One region of the Alteromonas sp. ABH4_452 genome, then DNA from elsewhere that is predicted to be linked to it. Evidence: predicted binding sites of a transcription regulator. Region 1 holds the regulator's gene; each other region holds the start of a gene.
The links. Region 1 encodes FliA, which starts transcription of late flagellar genes. Its sites were predicted from a motif close to CTAAAGNTNNNNNNNNNNNNGCCGATA; they were not measured.
Positions count from the first base shown of each region.

Region 2: ACYX4N_RS05000 (DUF5610 domain-containing protein) is a predicted target of FliA. The motif match lies at 4,611-4,637, and genes of this name have one in related genera.
Region 3: ACYX4N_RS15505 (flagellar protein MotY) is a predicted target of FliA. The motif match lies at 2,691-2,717, and genes of this name have one in related genera.

Region 1 is NZ_CM149973.1:3,748,116-3,755,592, forward strand. It holds gene ACYX4N_RS16115 (chemotaxis protein CheA) at 1-1,507, opposite strand, end outside; gene ACYX4N_RS16120 (protein phosphatase CheZ) at 1,520-2,275, opposite strand; gene cheY (chemotaxis response regulator CheY) at 2,310-2,693, opposite strand; gene ACYX4N_RS16130 (RNA polymerase sigma factor FliA) at 2,730-3,461, opposite strand; gene ACYX4N_RS16135 (MinD/ParA family protein) at 3,458-4,324, opposite strand; gene flhF (flagellar biosynthesis protein FlhF) at 4,330-5,739, opposite strand; gene flhA (flagellar biosynthesis protein FlhA) at 5,769-7,477, opposite strand, start outside.
Region 2 is NZ_CM149973.1:1,150,678-1,158,154, forward strand. It holds gene sthA (Si-specific NAD(P)(+) transhydrogenase) at 1-630, opposite strand, end outside; gene ACYX4N_RS04980 (acyl-CoA desaturase) at 869-1,996, opposite strand; gene fabR (HTH-type transcriptional repressor FabR) at 2,337-2,930, shown strand; gene ACYX4N_RS04990 (DUF1330 domain-containing protein) at 3,066-3,356, shown strand; gene trmA (tRNA (uridine(54)-C5)-methyltransferase TrmA) at 3,379-4,476, opposite strand; gene ACYX4N_RS05000 (DUF5610 domain-containing protein) at 4,667-5,983, shown strand; gene ACYX4N_RS05005 (RNA recognition motif domain-containing protein) at 6,059-6,523, opposite strand; rRNA gene ACYX4N_RS05010 (16S ribosomal RNA) at 7,014-7,477, shown strand, end outside.
Region 3 is NZ_CM149973.1:3,608,952-3,616,428, forward strand. It holds gene gloA (lactoylglutathione lyase) at 1-342, shown strand, start outside; gene glpQ (glycerophosphodiester phosphodiesterase) at 448-1,644, shown strand; gene ACYX4N_RS15505 (flagellar protein MotY) at 1,682-2,554, opposite strand; gene rnt (ribonuclease T) at 2,895-3,530, shown strand; gene ACYX4N_RS15515 (peroxiredoxin) at 3,603-4,208, opposite strand; gene ACYX4N_RS15520 (bacterioferritin-associated ferredoxin) at 4,494-4,688, shown strand; gene ACYX4N_RS15525 (TonB-dependent receptor domain-containing protein) at 4,839-7,477, opposite strand, start outside.

The DNA.
Region 1 (7,477 bases):
TACCTGCCGCTGCACGATCATCAGGCATTTCTATCCCATGGTCGACAGAGTTTCGCACCAAATGCACGAGCGGGTCGGCCAATGCTTCAACCAAGTTTTTATCTAAGTCTGTCTCTTCACCTACAAGCTCTAAGGTAATTTCTTTCTTTAAGCTTCTAGCCAGGTCACGTACAACGCGAGGAAAACGGCCAAACACTTTCTTGATAGGCTGCATGCGGGTTTTCATTACCGCACCTTGCAAGTCTCCAGTCACTACATCTAGATTAGCAATGGCCTTTGACATGCTCTCATCGTTGCTGTTGATCCCCAAACTTATCAGTCGGTTTCTAACGAGTACGAGTTCGCCGACCATATTCATAATTTGGTCTAAACGCTTAGTGTCTACACGTACTGTTGTCTCAGCAGGTGGTGGAGCAGGAGCCCCTTTTTTATCATCTTTCTTGGCAGGCGCTTTTGGCGCAGCTGCTTTGCTCGTTTTAGCTGGGCTCGCTGCACTAGGTTCTGGCTTCGCCTTAGGCGCAGCCGGGGCACTCGACGCGGATTGCTTTGCTTTTTGAACAGCTTCGGTAGCCGCTTTGTCTACCGGAGGTTCAGGGGCCGCTGGAGCAGAGCCTTGTTTAGTTGGACCTTGACCAGAGCCGTGAAGCTGATCAAGCAGTGCTTCAAATTCATCGTCGGTAATTTCTTCATCTCCGGCACTACTTGCCGGAGCAGCTGCTGATACTGGTTCTGGAGCACTTTTTTCGTCCCCACCAAACTGACCTTTTCCGTGCAGATCATCTAACAGTGCCTCGAACTCTTCATCAGTAATGTCATCACTGTCAGTGCTCGCCGCTAGTGCTGACGTTTGCGCAGGCTCCGGTTTGGCGGGTTCTGTATTGGTTGATGCAGCTTGTCCTGGAGCACCACCTCCATGAAGCTCATCAAGGAGAGCCTCAAACTCATCTTCGGTAATTTCTTCTATACCACCGCTACTTTCACTGGTACCTGACGCTGCTGGCACTGGTTCATCTATAGCTAGTTCCGGCTCTTCTGCAACGACCTCGGGCTCAGCCGCGACAACTTCTGGCTCGGCCGCAGGCGCATTTGCATTGTCGAAAATGTTTTCATCTGGAGATTCTGGGCGACTGAGTTTGTGTAACAGGTCGACGAGGTGTGCATCTGCCGGCTCTAGCGGCTCTTGCGCTTTTACTCGTTCAAACATTTCAACGACCACATCAGTGGCTTGCAAAATGATATCCATTAACTCAGGCGTTAGCGTTCGTTGGCCATTGCGCATGACGTCAAAAACGTTTTCAGCACCGTGACAAATTTCAACTAACTCAGTAAGAGAAAGGAAACCCGCTCCCCCTTTTACTGTGTGATAGCCGCGAAAAATTGCGTTAAGCAAGTCCGCGTCTTCAGGATTGTTCTCAAGATCAACGAGCTGTTCTTGTAATTGTTCAAGTATCTCCCCAGCTTCTACTAGAAAGTCCTGTAATATTTCCTCGTCAACATCAAACGACATGCACCCGCTCCCCTAAAAACCTAAGCTAGACAGAAGATCATCTACATCATCTTGACCTGAAACGACGTCATCTCGTTTGTCAGCATCAATGATTGGGCCTTCTGCCTCTACACCATCAATCTTATCGGCCTTAACGCTGGAAGGTTTAGATTGTTCTGCACCGTCCCGTTCGCCAAACATAGTAAGCATGTTTACAAGGCTATCTTCGACTTCTTTAACCAAGTCGATAACGCGACGAATAACCTGTCCAGTCAAGTCTTGATAACCTTGTGCCATCAAAACTTCAGTAAGTAACTGTGTAAGTTTAGCCGACTGATTCGAACCGTCTTCCAACAATTCGTCTAAGTCTGCACATAAAACCTTAAACTCACCCAACTCGATTTGGCGGTTCATCAGCTTTTTCCACTCTGGCATAACCTTTTCGATCCGCTCCGATAGCAGTTCAGCGATGGGCATACTCGCCTCAACGGCATCCATAGTAGTATTAGCAGCTTTTTCGGTTTCTTCAATTACGTAGGTAAGGCGGGACTGGGCATCAGGGATATCGTCTGTAGCTAGATTTTTGATGCGGTCGTCTATTTGAAAGTTGTTTAATGCGTCGTGGAGTTGACGCGTTAACTTGCCTACTTCAGCGAATAGCTCAACGTTTTCTTTCATTGAGACGGCTTCAAGTAGTGCGTTAGCTGAAGCCTTGTCACCTTCTTCGAGAAAAGTGACAAGCTGCTTTGCTTCTTCTAACGATATTGGAACGTTTACATTCGTTGACATCCAGTAAACCTCATTTATCTGGTGAGCGTCTGGATCAACCTAAACGTTCGAATATTTTATCTAATTTTTCTTTAAGCGTTGCCGCGGTGAAAGGTTTAACGACGTAACCATTCACACCCGCTTGGGCGGCGGCAACGATCTGTTCCTTCTTCGCTTCGGCGGTCACCATAAGTACTGGCAAATGCTTAAGTTTGTCATCGGCTCTAATCGCGCGGAGCAAATCTATACCCTGCATACCAGGCATGTTCCAATCAGTAACAACAAAGTCGAAATCGCCTTGTTGTAACATAGGTAATGCAGTGCTTCCGTCATCCGCTTCCTGAATGTTGGCAAAACCCAAGTCTTTAAGCAGGTTTTTGATGATACGTCTCATGGTTGAAAAGTCATCGACCACGAGAATTTTCATGCTTTTGTCCAAAATAGCCTCCACTGAGGGGTTAATTGTTTTTAATTTCTATTCTTCGTCAGCTTGCCACGATTTCATTCGTGATTTGAGTTTTAACATGGCTTGACTATGAATTTGACTGACTCTCGACTCACTTACGTCGAGAACCTCGCCTATTTCTCTTAAGTTTAGTTCTTCATCATAGTAAAGTGAAAGAACAATCGCTTCTCGCTCGGGTAATGTCGTTATTGCATGGGCCAGCGCTTTTTGAAATGCGCCCTGCATTAAATCTTCTAACGGTGCATCACTGCCTCGACTTTGCTCGGTAGTGATCACATCTTCCGACACACCTAAATCTTCAATGCCGACCAACTTCCCGGCATTTACTTCATTGAGCATCTGGTGATAATCCTGCAAGCTCACATTAAGCTTGTCAGCAATATCGGAATCTCGTGCGTCGCGCCCGGTTTCACCTTCAACCTGAGATATCGCCTCTGTTATCGCGCGACCATTTCGGTGAACAGAACGTGGCGTCCAATCACCTTTGCGTATTTCGTCCAGCATGGCACCGCGAATGCGGATACCTGCGAAGGTTTCAAAGCTTGCGCCTTTTGACCCATCAAAGTTTCGAGCAGCCTCTAACAAACCAATCATGCCTGATTGGATAAGGTCATCAACAAGTACACTCGCAGGCAGGCGCGCCATCAAATGGTGCGCAATACGCTTAACCAGGGGCGCATGTCTTTCGACTAACTGCGATTTATCTGTTTGCTGTTGATAAGCGGCTGCCTTGCTGTTCAACGTTGACTTCCTACGGCTTTTTCTGCAACTAATTGTTCAATGAAAAATTCTAAGTGACCTCCAGGCTGCGCTGGAATAGGCCAAGTAAGCGCCCTGTTTGCTAGCTTGGTTATCGCTACGGCTGCAGGAGAGCCTGGAAAAGCATCAACAATAGCTGTTTGCTTACGCACAGCTTTGCGAATATTTTCGTCAAATGGCACCGTCGCCACTAATTCTAGTGCAACATCGAGAAAACGCCCTGTCACTTTGCTTAATTTGCTAAATAATTCCTGACCTTCTCGCACATCGCGAACCATATTGGCCACAACTTTAAAGCGAAAAACACCGTGCTCACGGTTAAGGATTTTTATCAGCGCATACGCATCAGTTAGTGATGTTGGCTCATCGCAAACCACCACCATGATATCTTGGGAGGCTTTAGAAAAGCTTAATACCATATCTGAAATGCCAGCAGCGGTGTCGACTATTAATACGTCTATTTGAGAACGCAGCTCGCTAAACGCTCTTATCAAGCCAGCGTGCTGTGTGGGTGAGAGTTCCGCCATTGACTGCGTACCAGATGTGGCGGGCGCAATCTTAATACCGTGGGGGCCTGTTACTAAAACCTCGTCCAACGTGCACTCGCCAGAGAGTACGTGAGATAGGTTTTTCTCAACTCGCAGGCCTAGCATCACATCTACGTTTGCAAGACCAAGGTCCGCGTCAAGAACCATTACACGCTTGCCCTGCTTCGCCATGGCGATAGCAGTGTTAAGCGTAATGTTTGTTTTACCGACGCCACCTTTACCACCGGTGACGGCGATTACTTTGATTAACCGTGATTGCTTCATTTTTCTTAAGCTACTCGCTTGATCGTCAATCATACTGCTTATGCTGTTTTAATTGCGTTGTTACTACTAGTATGATTCAAACCGTACTTTTTATAAAGCTTTGCAGCAGCGGAAACTAAAGATTTCGCTTCTGCAATCTTAATGTCTTCAGGCACTTTTTGACCATCGGTGACATAACTAACCGGTAGTTGGTATTCAACCGCTGCACTAAGTACCTCTCCTAAAGAGTAGCACTCATCTAACTTTGTGAAAATACAGCCACTTAGTTCAATATCGTCATACGCTTGAATGATTCTCTGCAAAGCCGGATATTGCGTATTGGCTTGCGCTACCAAATATTTTTTAACTTTTGGCATTTGGCCATTGTCGAACTGCTTAATTTGCTTAATTAATCGACTATCACGCTGACTAAAACCTGCTGTATCAATCAATACTAGTCGCTTATGACGAAGTTGGAACAATAAATCTGCTAGTTCTTCACTAGTTTGCGCTTTTCGCACAGTACAGCCAATAATTTTTCCGTATGTCGCTAGTTGCTCATAGGCTGCAATTCTATACGTATCAATAGTTATCATAGCTACCGATTCTGCACCGTATTTTTGCGCGTAGCGGGCGGCCAACTTTGCAACAGTGGTTGTTTTACCTGTACCAGTAGGCCCGACTAATGCAACGGCACCTTGTGAGCTTAGTATATCGTTTCCGGTAACATTTATGCGATTAGCCAATAGGTTAAGAAGATATACCCACGCGTCACGTTCGTTGTAATGAGCCGGTGTATAGCTAATCAGCTGAGTTGCTAGTGCACTACTCAAACCCATATCGGTTAATCGCGTGACCAAGTATTGATGAACAGGTTTTTGACGCTTGTTCTTCGCTTCCATTAGGTCTGCAACTTGATACTGCAATACGTCGCGAAGTGAAGCTAACTCTTCTTTGATTTGAGCTAGTTCAGCAGACTGGGATACAGGAGTTTCACCCATACTTGACGCTTGATGCTCAGGAAAAGTCTGTTGCTCGATAGCATCTTGTGCTGGTGATTGTGTTTCAAGGTCGTCGATAAACGCTTCTGAAAAATCTAAGTGAGATGCAATTTCGTTGGCGTGCTTAGCGTTCGCTGACATTGGCTGTGCTGGTTGTGCAGAACTGCCTGCAACTGGGTTTCCACCATGCTGCTTTTCCAGCAAGGCTTTTAAGCTATCAGGGCCATCGTCGCCAATAATTTCACTTAAGCTAGGCACAGCCTTTTGGCCAGGCGTTTTAGCAGCGGTCTGTGGTGTCGCCTTAGGCGTGAAAAGCTTAGCTTCAGGCTCTTTGTCGTAGGCTGCTACAAGCTCGATACCGTCAGCGACTTTGCGATTTGACATGATCACTGCATCACTGCCCAACTCAGCTTTAACTTGGCTTAGCGCCTCACGCATATCTTTGCCGAAGAAACGTCTAATTTTCATTGCAACCTCTCCAATCACCCAGTGTCAGATTATTGACCGACCGAACTGACTATTTTTATTTGTTTGTCGTCAGGCACTTCTTGGTATGAAAGAACATGCAGCCCAACAACAGAATACTTTAAGAAGCGAGACAGCACGGGTCGTAGCATGCCTGAGGTAAGGAGTACTGCAGGTTCTCCCTCTAACTCTTGCTGCTGACTGGCTTGCTGCAATGATTTCTGCAGCTTGTCTGCCAGACCTGGTTCTATACCAGCACCGTCTTCGCCACCTGCTTGAAGGGACTGGTGCAACATCTGTTCCAACTCTGGCGCCAAGGTTATGACAGGTATCTCTTTTGCCCCCTGAGTAATTTCCTGAACGATTAAACGTTTGAGTGCTATACGCACCGCAGACACCAATACATCTGGGTCTTGGCTCCGTGTGCCGTACTCGCTAAGCGTTTGCACGATGGTGCGCATATCGCGAATAGGCACGCCTTCAAATAGTAAGGTTTGCAGCACTTTCACAACGGTACTAAGCGGCAGAATATCGGGCACCAAACCTTCGACCAATTTAGGGTGCTGTTTGGCCAGCATATCTAGAAGCTGTTGCGCTTCTTCATGCCCAAGTAACTGATAGGCGTTATTGGAAAGTAACTGACTTAGATGAGTCGCAACAACCGTAGCGGCATCAACAACCGTGTATCCAAGCGTTTGCGCGTGCTCGCGCTTATTAGGCTTAATCCACACCGCATCTAGCCCGAAAGCAGGGTCTTTAGTAGCCCGCCCCTCTAGCTTGCCAAACACTTGCCCTGGGTTAATGGCAAGCTCTTCGTCGTGACTTATAACGGAATCGCCAATTGTGACGCCGAGCATAGCGATGGTATAAGTGTTAGGCTCTAAGTCTAGATTGTCGCGTATATGAACAGGTGGAATAAGGAAACCCAGCTCTTGCGATAGTTTCTTACGTACGCCTTTAATTCGTGTCAACAACTCACCACCTTGAGATTTATCAACAAGCGGAATTAAGCGATAGCCCACTTCTAAACCAATGGTATCCACCTGCTGAACGTCGTCCCATCCCAGCTCTTTAACTTCAGGTGCAACAGTTTCATCTTTTGAAATGTTCTCTGGCAATTGAGGTTCTTCAGCTTTCTTCTTAGCTTGAACTGTCTGCCAATATGCAAAGCCCGCAATCAAAAATGAAAAACCCAAGAATGCGATATGAGGCATACCCGGAATGATACCCATGACGAAAAGCACGCCTGATGCTATATAAAGCGCTTGATTATTTCCTAGCTGACCACGGATCTCTTTACCCATTTCTTGGGTTTCGTTTTCTCGAGTAACGATAATCGCCGTTGCTACAGAAAGTAGTAATGAAGGTATCTGCGCCACCAAACCATCACCAATGGTCAAAATAGTGTAGATCTCTATGGCATTGCCAAATGAAAGACCGTGCTGAATCATGCCTATGAATAAGCCGCCAACAATATTGATAAGCATGATAAAAAGGCCGGCAACCGCATCGCCTTTTACAAACTTTGATGCACCATCCATCGACCCGTAAAAGTCAGCCTCTGCGGTTATTTCTTCGCGACGCTGACGCGCCTGGTCTTGGTCGATATAGCCTGCATTAAGGTCGGCATCGATTGCCATCTGCTTACCTGGCATAGCATCTAACGTAAAGCGAGCACTTACTTCTGAAATACGTCCCGCACCTGCGGTTACTACCTTGAAGTTGATAATAAGAAGGATAG
Region 2 (7,477 bases), 1.9 Mb from region 1:
ATCGACTTTTACTCCCAAGCCTCTAAAGATACTGGCATATTCCGACCCAATTACACCTGCACCATAAATTATGATGGACTTTGGATCGTGATCTAGAGATAAGATGGTGTCAGAGTTATAAATACGGGGGTGATTAAAATCGATATCTTTCGGGCAATAGGGGCGCGAACCTGTGGCTATTGCTATTTGTGCTGCTGTGACTGTGTCCTTCGAGCCATCTTCTCGTGTTATTTCCAAGGTGTGTGCATCGACAAAGCTGGCTTCGCCATGAAACAGCGTAACGCGGTTCCTATCATAAAAAGAAGAACGCAGGCGAGTTTGGCTTTTAACTACACCGCTAGCATGGCGCATGATGTCTGAAAACGTAAGGCTCTTACTTAAGTGGTTGTCGGCAAATAGGGGAGACGTATTGTATTCAATAAGACGACTGACTGAGTGACGAAGCGCTTTAGACGGAATAGTGCCCCAATGAGTACAGCCACCGCCAACAGCTTCGTAGCGTTCTACCACTGCCACTTTTTTACCGGCCTTGGCAAGCTGCATTGCAACACCCTCTCCTCCGGGGCCAGTGCCTATAACTATCGCATCGTAATGATACGACGGAGCTTTAGTTTTTTGCTTCGTTGCCATGTTACCTTCCCGTATTATTACTTCTATGTGTGGCGTCTGATATCACAATACCCGCCATAATTCAGTTTATGATGTAGATTGAACATCGAACTTAGTCTAAAGCTAAGCTGTTTATGTCAACCTTACAAACTCTAGTATAACTACCTTACTTGAAGTGTCATCCCAACTATAGATCAAAAAAAACCACATAAGCAGATACTTATGTGGTTTTCTACGAATTCGAGAGTAAAGAAAGTAGTTACGCCATTTGAAGTGACAAACTCTGCAATTGAGTCCATTTTTCTTTCTGCACTGCAAAGGCGTGCTTCATCTCTTTATATTTGTAAGCAAGCTCTAACCCTTCAATGCTGCGTTTTAATGTACGCTTCTTAACGCGCATAACGCGCTTTTTCGTTGCGTAGTACTCACTCATCCGCTGCATTAGCAGGTCGTACTCTTCTTGAATAGTGTGCATCATTTCTTCCGCATTCGGTAGTAACGATACTTTTTCACTTGCCCTTTGAAGCTGCATGGCCGCCAGAGCTTTTTCGATGCGCTCTTCAGGTACTTTGCGAAGGTTCGACGTTAAACCTACATAAGACAGCCCTTTGATAAGCCATTTAGTAGGATCAAACTGGTACCAACGAATGCCATTGCGGTAGTCGTACTCAAAAATATGGTGATAGTTGTGATAACCCTCACCAAAAGTAAAGAATGCTAAAACGCCATTATCACGTGCTGTATTCTTATCGGTATAAGGCTGACTACCCCAAAAGTGAGCAAGCGAGTTAATGAAGAACGTAACATGGTGAACTAGCACCAATCGCAAAACGCCGGCCACCAAGATCATGCCCATGACGTCGCCGTTCAGGTAACCAAACAGACCAGTAATACCAAAGTTAGCAGCGAGTACGATAGGCAAGTAGTATTTGTGCTGCCACATTACAACGCTATCTTTTTGTAGATCTTTACAGTTGCTGTAATCATCGTAACGCTTAGCTTGATACTCGCGTAACATCCAGCCGATGTGCGCAAACCAAAGCCCTTTCTTTGCAGAGTAGGGGTCTTTGTCGTTGTCATCTACATGGCGATGGTGAACGCGATGATCTGACGACCAGTGCAAAATACTATTTTGCAGTGCCATCGCCCCACCAATCGCTAATACGACACGAACTACAATGTTGGCATCGTAGGTTTTATGTGACCACAAGCGATGATACCCAGCAGTTATTGACATGCCGGTGAAATAGAATAGGAATATAGCGGTACCGATTTCTGCCCAATCGATACCCTGATATGCCACCCAAAGCGGCACACCTATAAATGCAATTGCGCCTGATATTATAAATACCAGCACATTCGTTAGGATAAGAGGAGGTTTTTTCATTTTATACAACTTGGCTTACAACTGTTCGCTAATTTATCGTTTTACGAGGCTTCAGGCAAGCAAAACCCAGATAAGTTCTGCTTACATGTGTAAAGTTTAATTATAGCCGAGGGTGGCAAAAACGTAGCTAAAACGTGAGAATTAACGCTTAACCCTTGTTTATAAAAGAGATGATTTTGTTTCCCTTTCCCCATCAGTGCGTGTTGCGATAAACTAGACGTGCTAGTCTTTGATGTATGAGGTTCGATTGCGTTAATGGTTATTCAGATGACGTTGAAAGTAGACTCTAAAGTTAAAAAATCATCAAACCATTAAAAGTTAATGAACACAGGGTGCGAACGTGAGCCGACAAGAACAGAAATTAAAAACCCGCCAAAATATCATCCATGCTGCATTTTCACTGCTAGATGAAAACCGAAGTTTATCGGCAATAAGCTTGCGTGAAGTTGCCCGAGAAGCTGGCATTGCTCCCACATCGTTTTATCGACACTTTAAAGATATGGACGAGTTGGGTTTAACGCTGGTGGATGAAGCGGGTTTAGCGCTGCGTCAGCTTATGCGTCAGGCTAGAAGGCGCATAGCTTCAGGGGGCGGCGTCATCCATACCTCTGTTGAAACCTTCATGGAGTTCATCGCGGCCAACACAAACGTATTTCGGTTATTACTGCGAGAGCATACCGGAACGTCGTCTGCTTACCGACTTGCAGTATTCAGAGAAATTCAACATTTCATCGATGAACTTACTGACTACATTATCGAACAGCAAGGCGTGGAATACGCCTGCGCCCAGTTACAAGCCGATGCCATGGTAAGACTAGTATTCAGTGCCGGAGCGGAAGCATTAGAAGCGGATGATAAGCTTAGAAGTGAAATTGGTGAAAGAGTGAAAGCGCAACTTCGCTTTGTTCAAATAGGCGCTACCCAGAAAGCGTAGCGCTGAAGTATTATCAAATATTTTACGAAACAGATTCTAGCGTAAGCCTTCTTATTACACGAAATATAGCTTGTTAAGCTCTCAATACGATAACGCTGGGTTCAACCAGTTAATTTCAAGAAAAGAGAGCAAGATATGTATTATTCAGTTTTAGAAGTTACACCTACCAATGAAGCGTGGATCCCGCACTATGTAAAACTCGCCGCGGATATCGTGTCGAAACACGGTGGAAAATATCTAGCGAACAGTGCAAATCATCAAACTTTAGAGGGCGAGAGAGAAGAACCCGCCATTCGCGTTATAATACAGTGGCCTTCAAAACAAAGCGCACTCGATTTTATGTCTGACCCAGATTACCTTCCACTACTAAAACTAAGAACTGACGGCTCAGTAAGCCATCACGTTCTTGTAGAAGGCAAGGAGTAGTAGAAAATGACTTACACGCAAACTAGACTTTGCGTGTAAGTAGAACGCCTGCCTCAATATGATGAGTGAAAGGAAATTGGTCGAATAGCGCCGATTGAGAAACGTCGTGAGTTTCACTCAAAAGCTCAAGGTTCTGCGCCAAAGTTTCAGGATTACACGAGATATACACAATATTATCGTAATCCTGAATCATTCTGAGTGAATCTTCATCTAACCCAGCTCTTGGTGGGTCGACCAATACAGTGGTGAAATTGTAAGTGCTTAAATCAATGCCTTCTAAGCGACTAAACGTACGCTCGCCCTTCATAGCCTGTGTGAATTCTTCGGCGGCTAACCTTACAATTTTTACATTGCTCAGCTCGTTTTGCTCAATATTAAACTGAGCTGCTTGCACTGAAGGTTTAGCTATTTCGGTACCCACCACATTATCAAAGTGAAGTGCTAGCGGAAGTGAAAAGTTACCGGCACCACAATACATTTCTAGTAAGTCTCCAGAGAGTGGTTTAACACAATCTAAAGCCCATTCAATCATGCTACAGTTCACTTCGGCATTGGGCTGAGTGAAGCTATTTTCTATATGCTTGAATACGAATTCACGTCCGTTTACTGGTAAACGCTCAATTACAAAATCGTTGTCGATAATAAGCTTTTGCTTTCTAGCGCGACCAATGATGTTTACTTTAGGAAAGTGAGTTTCAAGTGTCGCTTTTAATTCTCTTGCTGCCACTTGCCATTCTTCGTCTAATTGACGATGGTATAAAAGGCTTATAACAAGTTCGCCAGACAGTGCAGAAAGGTAATCAATTTGAAATAACTTTTTTCTGAGAGTTTCGTTTGGTCTTACTTCTTCAAGCAATAGTGCCATAGCATCGTTTATTGCTTTACATGCAGGGGCAAAACTATCGACACGATATTTTTCTTTCGTTTCCTGATTAAACATGATGTGAAATAAGTCATCGCCCTCGTGCCACACTCTAAACTCGGCACGCATACGATAGTGCGTTGGCTGAGACGGGAATACAGAAAGTTCTGGTGCATTGAATGGAGAAAGCAACGCGGTGAGACGATTTACTTTTTCGTCCAACTGATCTTGATAGCGTTGTTGTTCATTGGTGGTCATAAAATTCTCCATTCATTATTAAGGTCGCGAATTGTAGTCCCTTAAAAAATAACTGCAACAAGCGCTCCCGACTTCTTCATTATTAATACGCGTGATTGCCTAAGTAGCCTTTAGAAAAAAATGCTGTATTAATATTAAACAATATTGATTCATTGCCGATAATAAGAATGAGGATAGTGAGGATCAAATTATGAACGTGGGTCAAATTAAAGCTTTTATGGGAGACCAAAAGGTTGAACAGAAAGCGGATCAAAAGGCAACGGTTCACCCGAATGAAGCGCTTAAAAAGCAGTTGCAGCAAGACGGATTGCAGCAAGCCGCTGAGTTTTCGAAGCAACAAGCGGCTTCAGTATCTGTTTCAAGTAGCCAAACGAGTATCGGCTTGCGCGTGGTAAGTAGCAATATTAATCAAGCGTTGGAAATAGATGGGCAAAGACCACAAGAAACGAAAGAGAAAAATCTTGAAGAAAAGTCGAACGGTTTATTCGACTTTGAAAAAGTAGCCCGAAACGTACTTAAGTTCGTGGGCAGCGTTATTCGCGGCGCAGCCGATGGAGGTGCCAGCGAAGAAAAGCTGACCGGGCTATTTAGCCAAGCAAGAGAAGGAGTAAGCCGCGGCTTCGCGATGGCTGAAAAAGATCTTGCTGGGTTTATGAATGAAGAGATTGAGCAAGGTATAACGAAAAGCCGGGATCTTATTGATACGGGTATTGATGATCTAGAAACCGATATCTTTGGACGCGAGCAGCCTAATGCTGTCCAGCTGTCTTCGTTGGAAGCTGTTGCAGCATCGGACGAAAAAAGCGGTAGTTTGATGATTCGAACTAAAGATGGTGATGAAGTGAGCTTTAGTTTTGAAAGCCTGCGTTCTTTCCAGGCTTCTCAGCAACTTAATTTTCAGGCTCAGGCATCTCAAGGCCAATCTGACGGTAGTGGTGAGCAAAGTGAAAGTGGCTTTTCGGCAAGCTATTCTCAACAAACGTCTTATCAATACTATGAACGAAGCGGTATTAGCTTTTCATTAAAAGGAGAACTTGACGAAGATGAGTTGGAATCGATAGCTGATTTAGTCGGACAAGTGCAGGATCTAGCTGATACCTTCTATAGTGGTGATATCGACAAGGCATTTGAAGAAGCACTGAGTTTAGGCTTTGATGATAAAGAGTTGGTTGGTTACGCACTACAGTTAAATAGGACTACGCAAACCGAAGTGCTAAAGACATACGAAAATATTCAGCACTATAATGAAGATAAAAGTGACAACGCGAAGTACGGTAATGTGGTTAGTCCAATCGCTCAATATCTAGAGAAGATGATGGATACCTTTGCTAACGCAGAAAGTAAGTTAGAAAGTAGTGAAGACTATAATACTTTAATAGCTGGTATTATTAATGAAATGGAAGATGTCCAGGTTCCTGATCTAATATCCGCCATAAATAGATTTCGATCTTTTAATCAAACTTTATTAGATGGCCTTCCTCAATCTGCTGAAACCAGCGAGAGCTAATGCTTATGACAATAAAAAGCCCGGAAGCGAGAGCTTACCGGGCTTTTTTACATAACTAAAAACTACGAATAAGAATTACACGTGTTCGACTTTGTCTTTTGCAGGTCGAACTTTCAACGTTCGTTCCTGGAAGATTGAGTCATTTGTTTTATCAATAACACTACTAAGGTCGTCTGTGACAACCTCGATAAAACCGTAACCTTTTCTTTTTCCAGTTTTACGATCCTTCATTAAACGAACCGACTGCACTTCAATAAAGCTACTGAAGTACTCCTTTACTGCGTTCTCGTTTGCTCTATAGGGTAAATTACCCACATATAAAGTTTCAACTGATCCGTTATTGGTGTGTGCTCTGGCATCTGAGGAAGATGGACTTTGAATAAGAGACGCTAGCCAAGGAGTAACGATACCGCTTATCAGCAGAGCTGCAGATACGGTAAGTGGAACATGGACGTTTAAACTAGCAGAAGAAAATAACAAATACCCTGCAATTGCAAAAATAGCGCTAATTACAGCGCATTGAATAAAGCCTACTTTCATATACCTACCTTTCTATTGTTTATTATGGTGTTGGAGGCTGTATATAGTTTACTCATTTGTAACAATTAGAACAATAAAATGTGAAAAAACTAGTCGAAAGATGCATTGAGCCAATGGAAATGATGCAGAAATGAACGGTTAACACCAAAAGTGCCTTAAAATGCAAAAAAATCCAATTTAAGTGTTGATCTTTCTCAAGAGGTATCTATAATGCGCTCCACGTTCTGAGGGGGCTTCGAGAAAAACAAAGCCAACTTAGCAACAAGTGCGAAACCAAGTTTTCAAGCAAATAAAAAGTTTAAAAACATGGTTGACATCGAAAATAAACGATGTAAAATGCGCACCTCACTCGAACAGGGTGAGTCACTAAGAGGCAACGGCTTCTAGTGAATTGCGACGAAGTCGCAACGTTCTTTAACAATTTAGACAAGACAATCTGTGTGGGCACTCGTTAAGAGTGTCACAACGACGATTCATATTTCGATATATTTAATTGAAGAGTTTGATCATGGCTCAGATTGAACGCTGGCGGCAGGCCTAACACATGCAAGTCGAACGGTAACAGGAAGTGCTTGCACTTCGCTGACGAGTGGCGGACGGGTGAGTAATGCTTGGGAACTTGCCTTTGCGAGGGGGATAACAGTTGGAAACGACTGCTAATACCGCATAATGTCTACGGACCAAACGGGGCTTAGGCTCCGGCGCAAAGAGAGGCCCAAGTGAGATTAGCTAGTTGGTAAGGTAAAAGCTTACCAAGGCGACGATCTCTAGCTGTTCTGAGAGGAAGATCAGCCACACTGGGACTGAGACACGGCCCAGACTCCTACGGGAGGCAGCAGTGGGGAATATTGCACAATGGGGGAAACCCTGATGCAGCCATGCCGCGTGTGTGAAGAAGGCCTTCGGGTTGTAAAGCACTTTCAGTTGTGAGGAAAAGTTAGTAGTTAATACCTG
Region 3 (7,477 bases), 140 kb from region 1:
TTTTACACCTCATTGATGGGCATGCGCCTTCTTCGGCAATCAGAAAACAAAGAGTATGAGTACACCCTCGCTTTTGTAGGATATGGAGAAGAGACCGATAGCACCGTGTTAGAGCTTACTTATAACTGGGGTGACAACACCTACGATAAGGGTAACGCGTACGGCCACATCGCCATTGAAGTAGACGACATCTATCAGTTTTGTGAAAACTTAGAAGCAAATGGCGCTGAGGTGTATCGTAAACCTGGCCCCGTAAAAGGTGGCTCTACCGTCATCGCTTTTGTTCGCGATCCAGATGGGTATGCCATAGAACTTATTCAAAATAAGTCTATTTCACTATAGCGCGACGTCGCCAATATCTTTTAAGCGCTTGTAACATAAGCTTTCTGTGAAATGTACGGCATAAGTAAGAAGGCGATAAAAGTAAACACATGGAGTGGCAGTCACATGCTAGGTAACCGCTTATTATTTTCTTTAAACCAGGTAAGCAAGGGTATAGCGGGTTCGTCGAACCAGCTCAAGCTGAGATTAAAGGGCAATGCTAGGTTGCGCAATAGATACACGACTAGATTGGCATCGTTACTACCTGCTTTGGTGGTGCTATTTACAGGTGCCCTTGCCTCTGAGAGTGCGTTTGCGGCTGGTGCTACGAATAGTAAAACCTCGCAAGCTGAAGCAGAACATACCGTTAGTGAAAGACTGCACTTTAGCGTTATCGCTCACCGTGGTGCTTCTGGCTATTTGCCGGAACACACCCTTGAAGCAGCCACGCTAGCGTTCTCGCTGCGTCCTGACTTTATAGAGCAGGATGTTGTTATCACCAAAGATGACATTCCGGTGGTACTACACGACATTCACTTAGAGACAGTCACTAATGTAGAAGATATTTTTCCAGCACGTCACCGAAAGGACGGACGCTATTACGCCCGTGACTTCACCCTCGAAGAGCTTCGAGCATTGCGGGTACATGAGCGTGCCAACAGTGATGACAAACAAGTTTTTAAAAGTAGGTACCGCGGCTCCCAGGCTAATTTCAAAGTGGCCACGTTAAGTGAACACTTTGAGCTAATCAGCGAACTTAATCGCCAATTCGGCACGTCTGTAGGCGTATACCCAGAAGTAAAGTCCCCTGCTTTTCACATTGCTGAAGGTATTGATGCCAGTAAGATGGTTATCGACACATTAAAAAACTACGGGTTTGCGGGAGAAAACGGCAATAGTTACCTGCAGTGCTTTGACTTTAACGAGGTCAAACGCATTCGTGAAACGCTTGGCTTTAAGGGCAAAGTAGTTATGCTGATTGGCGAGAACGATTGGGGCGAGAGCGACACCGACTACGATTGGCTGCGTACACAAGATGGCATGAAGCAAGTCGCGAAGTATGCAAACGGCATAGGCCCTTGGTTAGGCCATTTAATGGATACCCAGGCTATGGCTAAAGGGAAAGTAGAAGCAGCAAGCTGGGTTAAGTACGCTCACGATAATGAACTTACCATTCACCCCTACACTTATCGTCAGGATGCGCTTCCAGCGGGCATGTCTGGAGAACAAATTTTAGATGTATTGCAAAAAGAAATTCGAGCTGACGGCGTTTTTACCGACCATTTAGTGCCTGTATTAACTTGGCGAGACAAAACAAATTAACGCAAGTTAAACGGGTTTAAGGCGCTTTAGCAAGCGCCTATGACTTGGATAGTCGTACCACTACGCGCCTGTTTTGCGCGCGGCTTTCTCGCGTATCGTTTGGCGCGATATGACGTTTTTCACCGTGGCCTGTTAGCTGGATCCTATCTTCAGGTACACCTAGCGTAGTTAAATAACTTTTTACTTCATTAGCCCGTCGAATAGACAATTGTTCGTTGTTGTAACGGCCACCGTAACTGTCTGTGTATCCATCGAGAAGCACAAGCTCCAATTCGCTGTCTTCTTTTAAATATTCGCCAATCATAGTTAAACGCTTTTGCGAATACTTAGTAAGTTCTGTGCTGTTGTTCTGATAAGACAGCACTGTGTAGGCTATGTCATCAAAACTAAAGGGAAGCAAGTTCGACACGCACTTAACAAAGTCGCGATACACACCTGAGAAGTTGCTTGCGTTTAATGCCACACTCACCTGGTCGTATTTGTTGTACCAATCTTGGTAGTAAATCGTAGGCCAAAAGCCTTTCTCTAACTCAGATAGCATGGTCCATGCAGCATCTTGCGGCAAGTCGCCGTTATATTGCTTGCGAATAGACATATCCGCGATGGTCTTTGGCGCCACACCCGGCATCCACTTTGGCGGAACAGAGTAGACCGCAGCCACATCAAACTTGTTTGGCAGCATGTACATATCTAATTCAAATTCCATGTTGAGCTGCTTCGACGCAGAACTCGTGAACATGGCTTCGCCGTAGCCAGGAAGTTCGTGGTTAAGCGTACACTGCAGCCGCGTGTCAGTATCAATACGCCAGTTGGAGCTTTCTATGGTTGCAGAATATTGCCGCATGGCAGCATGGGACGACAGCGACCCCACCATCCCCAATAAAGCGATATATTTTAATTTCGACACCATTTCGACACCATAACGAAAGTCAGACTAACACAGGTGTAGGCTTTTCATACGCCCACCAATATTTAAGAGCCATAAATTGTACCCATTCGTTTTAAGCCGCGAATTGAGTGTTTTAAAAATCCATGGTTAATATGATTATCGTCCAAAGTGTAGAAAAGTTTAGCGCTTAATACCATTAACGTTTCGTACTATTAGCGCGTCCCATCTTCGCTACTTTCAAATTGAAACTGGCAACTCGAAGATATCCTTGCGATAATTCTTTTCGCTAATAAGTTTCGCAGGTAGGTTTGCATAAAAAGCGACCAACCAGTTTCTGCAATCTAGTCTTACAAGAGTGTTTATGTCTGCCAACCCGCCCCTTCTTTCCCAGCGCTTTCGAGGTTATTTCCCTGTTGTTATCGACGTTGAAACGGCCGGATTTAATGCAGGCACTGACGCCTTATTAGAGTTAGCAGCGGTTACGGTGAAAATGGATGAAGACGGTATACTGCATCCAGACCAAACCTTTCACTACCATATAGATCCGTTCGAGGGCGCTAACCTTGAGCCCGCGGCGTTAGAATTTAATGGCATTGATCCAAATTGCGCATTACGAGGTGCTATTGAGGAAAGCGAAGCCATGAAGGATTTATGTAAAGGTATTCGCAAAGCACAGAAAAATGCAGACTGTCAGCGTTCTGTTATCGTTGCTCATAACGCAACGTTTGACCAAAGCTTCGTTAATGCTGCGATTGAGCGCTGCAATATAAAGCGCACGCCCTTTCATCCATTTGTTTCCTTCGATACCACCAGCCTAGCGGGCCTTGCTCTTGGTCAAACTGTGCTGGTAAAGGCATGCCGGGCTGCGGGTATATCGTTTGACCAAAATGAAGCGCATAGCGCCCTTTACGATGCACAGAAAACCACCGAGCTATTTTGCTATATGGTAAATCGCTATAAGGCCTTAGGTGGCTGGCCAGTAGAAAATCAAGAATAGTTTATTTAGATAAACGCCATAAACAAAAACAGCGCCAAAAGGCGCTGTTTTATTATCTTTGAACAGGTTAGCTTATAGCTTGTCTGCTTCTTCAGATAGGTATTTAGCTACACCTTCAGGTGATGCATCCATACCTGATTTACCTTCGGTCCAACCTGCTGGGCAAACTTCGCCATGCTCTTCGTGGAACGCTAGTGCATCAACCATGCGAAGCATTTCGTCAACGTTACGACCAAGTGGAAGATCGTTTACTACCTGGTGACGTACCATACCTTCTGCATCAATTAGGAATGAACCGCGGAAAGCAACACCATCTTCAGGGTGCTCAACATCGTATGCTTGGCAGATGTCGTGTTTTACGTCAGCAACAAGAGTGTATTTAACCGGACCAATACCACCTTGATTTACTGGGGTATTTCTCCACGCATTGTGTGAAAATTGAGAGTCGATTGAAACACCAATTACTTCAACACCGCGCTTTTTAAACTCGTCATAACGCTTGTCGAAAGCGATAAGCTCTGACGGGCATACAAAAGTAAAATCTAGCGGGTAGAAGAATACAACCGCTTTTTTACCCTTGATTGCTTCACTTAGTGTGAAAGAATCTACGATTTCACCGCTACCAAGTACCGCTGCAGCAGTAAAATCAGGCGCAGGACGGCCAACTAATACACTCATGAGTCTCTCCATTTATATTTGGATTGTAATAATAGAAGTGATTACATTGCGTAAACACTTTGATAGAAAATTTCCTTCCCAGAAAATAGGTACGAATACGGAAATAACAATGTTAAACAATGAGTTTTTTTACTGCTCGTACCAATAATGCTCGTCCACATAAATAATTATCTAGACATTACCCAGTCATTACCAAATTGTGGTTTATTAAACTTGCCATTATCTGCTTGCCAAAACAAAGAATAACAATTATTATCATTTACAGATTCATTTGGAGTACGTTTAATGTTTGTTTGCATGTGCTATGGGGTAACAGATAAAAGCATTCGCGCGGCGGTTGAAGAAAACGGCGTGGGAAATGTACGTGAGTTACGCCAACATTTAGAGCTAGGCTCACAGTGCGGTAAGTGCATCAATATGGCGCAACAAATTATCGATCAAACTATCATTGATGAGTCGCTTTTCAAAGACGTTGGCTAATATTAAAGTCCAAGGCTATCAAGGCTAAATATCGCAGTCTTATTTCCGAACACGCTTACCCTATCTATTGAAGTTAACGCTTTATTCATCTTAAAACGCTCGGTTTAGCTCCCTCACCTTTTCTTGATTAAGCTTCGTCAGTACTTTCAGCTAATTAAAGCGATACTCGACACCTGCATAGTAAAACGCGCCGTTAATACCGCCCGGAGATGTTGGTGGATAAAGGGCCCCCACTTCCCCTTTAAAGGGGTTTTCATCTGGCAACGCATCAAACAAGTTCTGCGCTCCAAAAGTAAGTTGAGTATCAGGCAAAACCTTCCAAGCGAGTTGAGCATCGAAAGTGGTTAGCGCACTGCCGTAAATATCCAAGCCTGCCGAAGCATCTAGATGATCTTCATAAAATTTACCGTAGTAGTTTAAACGCCAAGTGAAGGCCCATTCACCTTTTGACTGTTCTAAGGTAATGCTCCCTCGATGAGCAGGGAGATTGTCTTCTAACATACGTATTCGAGCCTCGGTTAAATTGGGCAGAAGCGTTGTTTCCCCATCGCTTAACACCGGATACAGAGATACACGCTCAACTTGTGTGTCTGTCCAGTTGTAGGCAACCAACACAGAGTTTGACCAGTCACTTAACGCAAAATTGTAGTTTACAACTAAATCGATACCCTGGGTTTTAGTATCAAAATCATTAGTAAAATACTTAGCGGAGTTATATCGGGCCGCATCAAAACGCCCTTGCGCAACAAGCGCATTAACGTCATCCTCGGTTAAAGGAATGGCCGATGTGGTACTGATGCGATCGGTAAGGCGAATATTAAAATAGTCAAGGGTAGCAAAGAAGTTGTCACTCGCTTGCATAACCAAGCCCAAGCTAAAGTTTACTGACTCTTCAGGCGTCAGCGGCGTGGCTCCAAGCTGCAGCGAGATAAGGTCGGTTGGCGGCAAGGTTGCTTGGTCTTCCAAGCCGTTAAGGCCATAGGCAGTAGTTACGTTTATAACATTGCTTTGTCCCACAGTGGGTGCTTTGAACCCCGTATTTACAGAACCTCGTAGTGCAAACATCTCGTTAAGTGTATAGCGCGTACTTAGCTTTCCATCAAATGTTGACCCGAAATCACTGAAATGCTCTACTCGCGTTGCTAAACCAAACTCCCAATCTTCAGTCGCGTAAAATTCCAAGTCGGCATACACAGCCCAATTGCTGCGACTCCAGTGACCAGCAGACTGAGGTTGATAACCAGGAAAACCGTTAGAGCCTATTGAGAAGCCTTCACTTAAGCCTATCGGGGGTTCTAAAGCGAAAGGGCCAGCGATATACGAGGCTTCATCTCCCGCTTTTTGAAAATACGTCTCTTTTCTCCATTCAACGCCAGCAGCAATGCTCACCGGATCGTCAAAAATAGTCTGGATCAGTTTAGTAAAGTCTAGGTTTAGCGTGCGTTCTACTTGCGATACCCCGCCTGGCGAAAAGGTCGTTGGGCTTTGCGGGCCAAGCGAAGGATTGACCGTATTTGATATGGTGTACTCAATATCGCTATAGCCCAAGGTGGCACTGATATCCATCGCCCACCCGTAAGACAATTCTTGCTTTATGCCCATTGCAATAGATGCATCGGTAATCGTTCCACCGAACCGAGGAGTAAAACCACCGGGGAACCACTCATTGAAGGCAAAGCAGTTTGTTCCAAGTGCTGTCGTGTTATCTGCAATAAGTTGGTAGCTAGGATCTTCTAGTACGTTATCATTCGATAAGGAAATTGAAGGGCACGCTATGCCGCTGTTTAGTCCATCCAAATCAGCAACAATAAGACGGCTTTCACCGGTATTTGGATCGGTTCGGCTAAAAACACCTTCGCGAGTTTGCGGGTTTCGAAAATAAAACCCTCCGTTTATTTCTCTTCTCGCGGCGGTCGCAAAACTATAAAAATAGGAGGTTGCCGAAAGATCAGCACCAGTATTGAGTGCGAGCTTAATATCCTCACTAACATCAAGAGCGCCCCAAATTTGAGATGGCGAGGCAATAAAGCTATTTCCCTGTTCTAATAACCCTTGGGCATCATCTCGCTGCACCGAGCGCGATGTGCCGTTTTGCTGTCGGTATTCTAAAGTGGCGTTAAAAAATCCCGATTCTCCTAACGCAAAGCCTTTATTAAGCTGTATTTGAAGCAGTTCGCCATCACCCTCACTGTACCCTCCAACTTTAAGCGCAACGCTCCCACCCTCACGGTCATCTTTTAGCACAAAATTGATCACGCCAGCGATAGCATCTGAGCCATACTGGGCAGAGGCCCCGTCTCGCAGTACTTCCACTTGTTTTAACGCATAAGCAGGTATAACGGATATATCGGGACCTTGAGCACCATCTGATAAACCTCCACCTAAAAATGTGATAACGGCTGAGCGATGTCTCCGCTTGCCATTTAACAACAACAGAGTGTGATCTGACGACATACCTCTTAAATTAGCAGGCCTCACCAAGCTACTTGCATCATTGATAGGCTGGTCGTTCACGTTTAGTGAAGGTACCATAACGCTTAGCATGGAAAGGACGTCGCTATTGCCCTGTGAACTTAGTTTATCTGCTCCAATAACATCAAGAGGCACTGCCGAGTCGACAGCGCTTCGAGGCGCGTTACGAGAGCCAACGATAGCAATTTTTTCAAGCCCGTTTGCCCCCTCGTCATCTGACTGTTCATTATCATCAGGCTGTTTACTTTGCGCTGTTAGCGATGCACGAGAACGAATACTCAACGCCCCATTCTCATCGGCTACCACCGCTAATTCCG